Regions from separate parts of the Pelosinus baikalensis genome, predicted to be linked through region 2. Evidence: riboswitches for the same ligand, from Rfam matches in the RefSeq annotation. Region 2 holds a riboswitch; the other holds the start of a gene.
The links. Region 2 has a riboswitch for cobalamin ahead of LMF89_RS01140 (TonB-dependent receptor). Riboswitches for the same ligand answer to the same signal wherever they lie in the genome.
Positions count from the first base shown of each region.

Region 1: it holds a riboswitch for cobalamin, as region 2 does, so the genes downstream of both, LMF89_RS18560 (methyltransferase) here and LMF89_RS01140 (TonB-dependent receptor) in region 2, are expected to answer to the same signal.

Region 1 covers NZ_JAJHJB010000032.1:11,778-15,709, forward strand. Annotated here, with positions in the region: gene LMF89_RS18555 (ECF transporter S component) at 1-42, opposite strand, end outside; gene LMF89_RS18560 (methyltransferase) at 54-1,070, opposite strand; cobalamin riboswitch at 1,108-1,279, opposite strand; gene LMF89_RS18565 (MarR family winged helix-turn-helix transcriptional regulator) at 1,311-1,856, shown strand; gene LMF89_RS18570 (ATP-dependent DNA helicase) at 1,904-3,340, shown strand; gene LMF89_RS18575 (cyclase family protein) at 3,437-3,932, opposite strand, start outside.
Region 2 covers NZ_JAJHJB010000001.1:284,628-288,559, reverse strand. Annotated here, with positions in the region: gene LMF89_RS01140 (TonB-dependent receptor) at 1-2,093, opposite strand, end outside; cobalamin riboswitch at 2,260-2,443, opposite strand; gene LMF89_RS01135 (BglG family transcription antiterminator) at 2,807-3,932, shown strand, end outside.

The DNA.
Region 1 (3,932 bases), on a different contig from region 2:
TAAGGCTAAAAGTAGAGCCATTCGCACAACTTTCTGATGCATGTAAAAATTCTCTACTTGGCTAGCGTATAAAATTCGCCCATTAGATTTTGGATAGCACCATCCAATGGTTTGATTTCCGTTTTCCGAAAACCTGCACTTGTAAGGGCGAGCTCAATGTTCGATCTGGTTTGTAAGATGTCAAGGCCTGCAAGATGACTCGACAGCCAGCCGACAATGGATTCTTTTGGCGATATATAGTCGTCGCTTACTCTATGACTGACCAGATAAAGATAGCCTGAAGGGGTGAGAGCCTGTGCTATTTTCGCGGTCAGCTCTTTTAGATTTGCATTGGCAAAATCTAAGATTCCCGACGCGATAATCAGGTCGTAATTGCCACCGATGGGATCTGTCATAAAGTCACCGCGCATGATGGATAGGCGGTGCTCCAGATGCCCTTCTGCCACACACTCTTCAGGAACATCGGCCACTCCGGGCTGTTCAAAAATGACGCCTGAAGCCAAAGGGAACTGGCGGACAAATTCGATAGCCATCATTCCTGAGCCTCCGCCAAGATCCAAAATCCGAAGGGGGGCAGTGGGCTCTACGAATTGTGCGGCAGCGCGCAAAAATGACTGAACGCGGCCTGTACGGGCCTCTACTGCTGTTAAGCGTGCCAGCTTGCGAAAATCAAATAGCTCTTTGCCTTGATTCTGTTCTTGAATGGCTGGATCGGGTCCGAGGCGAACCAGTTCTTCCACTTGGTCGAGTCCTGTCATCTTGTTCCAGAAGGTCAGATATTCCCCTAAATAGTAAGGGCTGTTTTGACTGAGGAATAACTCTGTTTCTGGTGTATTTCGGAATTGGTGATTGTTTTTTTCGAGTAGACCGATTGCTGCCAGACTGTTCAGAAAGAGTGTAAGGTTTCTTTCATCATATCCGGTCATCGACGCGATTTTTTCTGCCGACGTATCGTGTTTTAGGTAATCAAATACCTTAAGGGAAATGCCAGCGAATAGGAGCTGTGTTTCTCTATATTGCTGCAGCATTCCAAGAAATTTTCTGGGACTATGGGTAGGATATTCCATCATAAACACCTCTTTCAAATTTTGTTTGTATGCCTGGCATACAAATTGGTTAAAAAAAACAGCTTCTACTAAGCCGGGACAAAATGAAATAAAGACTTGCGCTCCAGTGGTACTTTTCGGGTTTGCTCCCCATTACAGTGGCAGGACCGCGCCGGTATTTCACCGGACTTCCCTATTAAGCCCCTGAGGGCACCTATCTCAACAGTATGAGATTCATTCTCATCGTAGCAAATAATAATACGTTTGTCAACGAGATGTTATGATATAGATCATGATCTTTTCTATAATTTGGCAGCGGTAACAGTTGTTATACTTACAGAATTTCGATACAATAAGGTCATGAAGAAAAAATCTTATGCAACGATGAGTAAGTTTATGCGGTTGATTGAAACAATTGCTAACAGCAAAATGAAACAGCTGGATTTTGGTGATGGTATCGTTCTATATCGAGGTGAGATTCACATGATTAGGGCGATCGGCGATCATCCAGGCATGTTTATTTCTGAAATAGCACGATATTTTGGTGTTACCCGGGCAGTTGTTTCGAAAAGTGTTTTGAAGATCGAAAAGAGCGGCTATGTGCGCAAAGTAATAGATCCTTTAGATAAGAAGCGTGTTCAAGTCTACCTGACAGAGCGGGGAGAGGCCGCATATCAGGCTCATAACGCATTTCACTTGGAGAAAGACGATTATATTTTTGCGCATTTGGAGGGCTTGAGCGCAAAAGAATTAGAAGCAGTCAGTGTGTTTTTAGACAAAGCACAGCAGATGATCGATCATCATTTTTGATTAAGAGTTGCCCTCATTCTAAGGGGAACGTCTGGAAGGAGGCCGATATGAAGCAGATTGAACTCATTTCACTGCCATTTCATTCTGAACCGAAACCGCAAAAAAGAGCCAGTGCAAAACCTGCTATTGAAAGGGAAGAACGAGGCAAGGAAGAAATCACCCCACCAAGCATACCACAGGTTGATATTCTCGATCTTCGCAAACATCCTATAACCTATACGGCTCATCAAGAAACAGCCCTCAAGGAAATCGCTTCCTTCTTATGCAGCAGTCAGGAATCGGTATATATCCTTTCCGGTTATGCCGGGACTGGCAAAACGACCATCGCTGAAAACATCGTCAAATATGGACTGGCTCTAGGCAAAGAGTGCATCATTACAGCCCCCACCAACCAAGCCGTCAAGGTACTAAAGGACAAATTCGGCGAAATCAAGGTTCTTTTTAAAACCCTTCACTCCACCTTGTATGGTTCTCCTGATGCTGATACTGGTGAATGGATAGCCAGTGTCAAGTTTAAAGCTTACCATGTCATTCTCGTTGACGAATCCTCCATGATCAGTAAAACCGTCTACGCCGATCTCATCAAGGAGGCCCAGTCTGCCCATGCAAAGGTCATCTTCTTCGGGGACAGCTTCCAACTAGAACCCGTGGGCGATGATCCGGAGATATTGCGCAACCAAAATTTTGAACTCACCGAAGTCAAACGGCAGGGAGCCGGCAGTGAAATTCTGCTTTACGCAACCTGCCTCAGAAATCTAAAGCAAGTCATCATTCCCAATGCGTCCCGAGGAGAAGTACAGATATTAGGAAAGCAAGCTACTGCCAGAGCTTTTCTCCAGTCCGTCATTCATAATGAAAACAGCATCTTCATCATTGGCACCAACAAGGCAAGGCTTATCCTCAATCAAAAAGCCCGTGAGGTGAAATTCGGCAAAGAGATAACGGATGAACCCCAAGAGGGGGATCGAATCCTCTTTATCGGCAATGGCACCTATTTCGTCAATGGCGATAAAATGACTTTGGAGCAAGTCACCATCATTACAGAGAAGGTTCTTCCCATCAAAGGGACTTCCAAAGATTCTCCCAGCTTTGTTCGGGCTTATCTCATTATGAACTATAATCACAAGATTCTTCTCCTACCGGCCATAGAGAAGTCTTCTGTTTACCATGCGCAATTTCTGGAGGTCAATCAGCATTTTCCTGATGACTGGTACAATAAAAACCCTATTACCTACAAATTTGAACTGTCCAAAGAGGTGTCCATCGCAACTTATGGCTACGTCATCACTGCCCACAAAAGCCAAGGCAGTCAATGGGAAAAAGTCTTTGTCCATCAAGATGCGTTTAGGAGTAATCCCCGCTGGCTCTATACCGCAGCGACTCGGGCAGAAAAAGAGCTTACACTGACTAAAGAATCAAGTTCTTGTCGATGGACATGGGAGCAGATCGAGAAGATTGCAAATACTACATGCGAGGAGAAATAAGCATTAGGAATTCAACAAAAGGTTTATTCATATAACCCTTTGTGTACTTTGCGCCTTTGTGGTTCGATTGTTTGGAAGCATTTTCCTAAATTGGATTTACTGTATTTCTGCGATTAGGCGAACGGGCAGGCCGCTGGAATTCTTTAAGGGAAGGGGGAAGCAATAGAACTTGAAGGTATCTTGCTTTAATTGATTGAGGTTGATGATATTTTCAATGACGAAAACATCGTGGTCTGCGCAGTACATATCTGCTTTTGGGTGACCTTCTTTTCTCTTTACTCCTGCAGCATCAATGCCAATAAAATTAACTTCTTTTTGGATTAAATATTCCAGGGTTTTATCAGACAGCTCAGGATGACCTGCCTCAGGATGACCTGTGACATAAAAATCTGTTTCATAATATGTTGGCAGCCAGTCGGTTTTAAAGATAATAAAATCACCTTTTTGAATATCCACCTTATTTTCAAAATCGGCAGGTTCAATTTCACGACTGAAGATATTTTCGACATGGACTACTTTAGCTGGCCCAATAAATCTGTTTATATCTAGATTCGGTACGTTCATAATATCGAGATGGGTGCCTAAATGTCCT
Region 2 (3,932 bases):
AAGAAAGCATCCTCTGAGCCGTATTCTCCCGTACTTGTATCAGGGGCTTGCCGTTCGCTGACATATTGTGCGTCTAAAATAGCATTGAATTTGTTTTTATTATACTCAATGCCGGTATGTAACAAATGTTTTGGTATATCAAAGTCGTTTTTTTCCTTGCCGCTAGCATTTGTGATTTTACCATTTTGCCATGCGTAATTAATATAGCCATTCCAATTTGTACTAAATTTATGAGTAAAATCGAATTCTACACCTCTGCGTTTTTCAGTACCTGCATTTTCATATCTTTTAAAATCTACAATGGATGTTCCTGGCAGATAGTGAGATATATAGGCAACTTTATCATCAGTCTTTACATGATATAAAGAAATCCCCAAATTGGTTTTTTCATTTAACGATTTTTTCATACCAATTTCAAAGGTATCAGAGGTTTCAGGGTCTAAATCAGGATTTGCTATGACATCACCCATTCCTCCCCCTCCGTACCGATATACTTGATAAAGGAGTGGTGGATTAAAAGAATGTCCATAGGAAGTATAATAGCTAGTAGATTTATTCGCTTTATATTCAAAAGAAATTTTTGGACTCAATTCATCATAACTGCCATTATCGTGGTTTTTACTCGTTGATGGGTTCAATACTTCACCGGCATCATAGTAATGAGAATAACCGTTATACTTTTTATAATGGTCATAACGGACTCCTAAATACATTGTTACAGGATCAGAAATCTTATATTCATCTTGCACAAATAAAGCAATATTTTTAGCTTTTCCTCCATGTTTCTCATAGAAACTGGTCACTGAATTATGATCTTTCCAGTTAGTCAGATTGTATCTTGTTTGATCAAAAGACTCTTCTTTTCCATTGAAGCCAGCAACAATTGTATGCTTCCCAATATTTTCCCATGCCTTTTGAAAATCAATATTATAGGTTTTGTTTGGATAAAAAGAGTTTGTTCCTTTACCTTCCCAATTAATATTTGTTACCGAAGAAGACGCACTGCTGAATCCATCTTTTTTCGTATCGCTAAATCCAATGTTTAACTGCACTTTATGATCATCATCTTGATAATTTAATGTGTGTAAATCAGTTTCCCTTCTTCCTACGTATCCCAAAAAATTGCCTGCAGTTAACTTCACATAGCTACCATCTTGGGTCTTTACAGTTCCATTAAAAATTGGATTGCCATTTGCATCATAAGCATAGGTGAAAGGATTTTTGTAAGAATAGTCATTTTTGCTTTTCATATACGTATATTTCAACGATTTATTATCATCAAATTTATATTTTAAATGAAAAGACTGGTTTTCATTTTCCCATTCTTTTTCACCACGACCGCCAATAAGGTATGACCCATCAGATATTTTAGGTAAATTTACATTTTTGATCGTACTTGGGTTTACCGTTGTACTTGCGCTGCCGTTAGCGGTTCGATAATAACCGCGATAGCCGTCTGAGGACCTTTTTTCATATCCTGCTCCAACAGATAGTTTGTCATTTAATTTTTGATCAAAATACATACTTTTTTTCCATGTATTATTGCTTCCATAGGAAACAACAGCATCAATACTGGTATCTTTTTCACTATCTTTTGTAGTAATATTTACAACTGCGCCAACCGCGCGTCCTCCATACAAAGATGATGCTGCTCCCCGAGCAATTTCAATACGGGCAATACGCTCTACAGGGATCATCTCCCAGTTCATAACTCCATTCCAACCAGAATTCATCGGCTGTCCATCTAAGAGAACCAGAATATCAGTGCTGCCAAAACCTCTGATACTGATTCCGCCCTGTGCGATTGGACTCATGTAGACACCTGTTTTCATTTGCAATGCTTCCGTGACAGATGTCACATTTTTGGCAGCGATTTCCTCTGCGGTAATCACATCAACACTGGCTGGAACTTCTTTCACATCTTTCATTGTTCTAGTAGCGGTTACAATCATTTGATCCAAAGTGAAAGTAGGAGTCGATGTTTCTTCTTCGGCAGCAAGGGAATTGCCTCCGCCCAGCAGCATCGAACTAGTAAGCAGCATTGTTATTAAAACTTCTTTATTGGCATTTATTAGTTTTGCTTTCTTTTTCACTCAAAGATTTCCTCCTTAGATTTTAATACACACGAATTAGCCCCTCTCTGAAATTCAGAAAGGGGCTATAAAGCATAAAAGATTCCGTTCATATTCGATTCTGACCTTTGCAACAGCCAAAAAAGATTGTTCTCTCTAAATCCCCTCCTCATCGCTCGTGAGTATAACGGTGACTAACAATCAGGCAGTTCTCCTGGCTTTCGGATCTTTGCTTACCCGCGTCTTCCCAAAGCTTGCGCTCCAGTGACATCTTTGCGGATTCACTCCCCGTTACAGTGGCGGGACCGCGCCGGTATTACACCGGTCTTCCCTATTAAGCCCTTGCGGGCACCTGACGTAACGATATTCAATTTTTAGTAAGACAAGCTATACCATCTATTACTTTTATCACTTCTTACTAGGAATTGTCAAGAAAATTCTGTCTGTTTATAGGGGATAATAAAAAATTTCAACTATTTTTGTAATGTCTACTATCCAAATCGCCGCTGGCATTGATAATATCTTTGATAAAAATTACTCTGAATTTATTAGTCGGTCAGGGGCGTTGAGTTTATGAGTAACGACGGCTTGATCCTCCTGCCGCTAAAATTACGTAGTTAGGTATTAAACCTTCTGTATCATAACGGAAGGCATTTAGTATTTTAAAGAAATAATACGTATGTTACTATTAACACGAGATAAGTAGTGCAGATAGTAATAAGGAGGAAGAATAAGTGTCTATATTCAATTTACGACAAAAAGAATTAATCAGACTACTTATTGCAGAAAATGATTTTAAACCAATTAAATATTATTCGGGAGTTCTTAAAGTATCTGATAAAACACTATCCAAAGATATAAATTTTATTGAAAATTATTTGAAAAATAAAAATATTGAGATTACTCGCAAGCCGGGGAGTGGTATACAAATAAAGATTGGTAATCATCAAAAAATCGATTTACTAAATGATATCAATGCAAATTTAGGAGCATTCGATCCATTGTCAATCAAAAATCGCAGAATAGAAACTTTGAAATTGTTGCTTACGAAATCAAATCAAAATACATCCATTCAAAAATTGGCAGATACATACTATGTTAGCAAAGCCTCCATTGCAAATGATTTAAAGTTCATAGGGGATTGGCTGCAAAGCTATGATATTACACTCAATAGAAGTGTGGAAGGCACAAAGATTAATGGATCAGAAGTAAATATACGAAAAGCAATTGCGTCCATTACCAATGAATTACTAAATGATACTAGTGATGGCCTTGATGAAAGGAGCATCTCTAGGCTTGATTCACAGACAATAAAGGGATTATCTAAGATCTTTGATATTGATTTAGTCTTATATATTGAAAAAATATTGATTGATTTAGAAAAAACATTGGAATATACGATTGGTGATCCATATTTTATTAATTTATTGACCCATATTCTTATCTGTATAAAAAGAGTAAGTGAAGGCAACCAAATCCAAGGGCAGAATAATAGCAGCTTCATGTTTCTGTCTACTGACAACCTAATATCCGAAAGTGCTGCTAAGCTAGCGCTAAAAATTTATGAAAAATGTAAAATTAATATTAATGACTCAGAAATTCATTATATTTATCAATACCTGGTTTCATGCGGAGTTGGACAACGACTACTGGGGAATTCATTAGTTATTAAAAAAGACCAGGAAGTGAATTACATTGATATAACTACTTCTCTAATCAAAATGGTCTCAGATATTTTAACCTTTGATTTGACCAAAGATCCTTTGCTGCATGATGGATTAATATTGCATATTAGACCAATGCTAAATCGTCTTAAATATAACATTCAAATAAAAAATCCATTATTAAAAGAAATTGAGG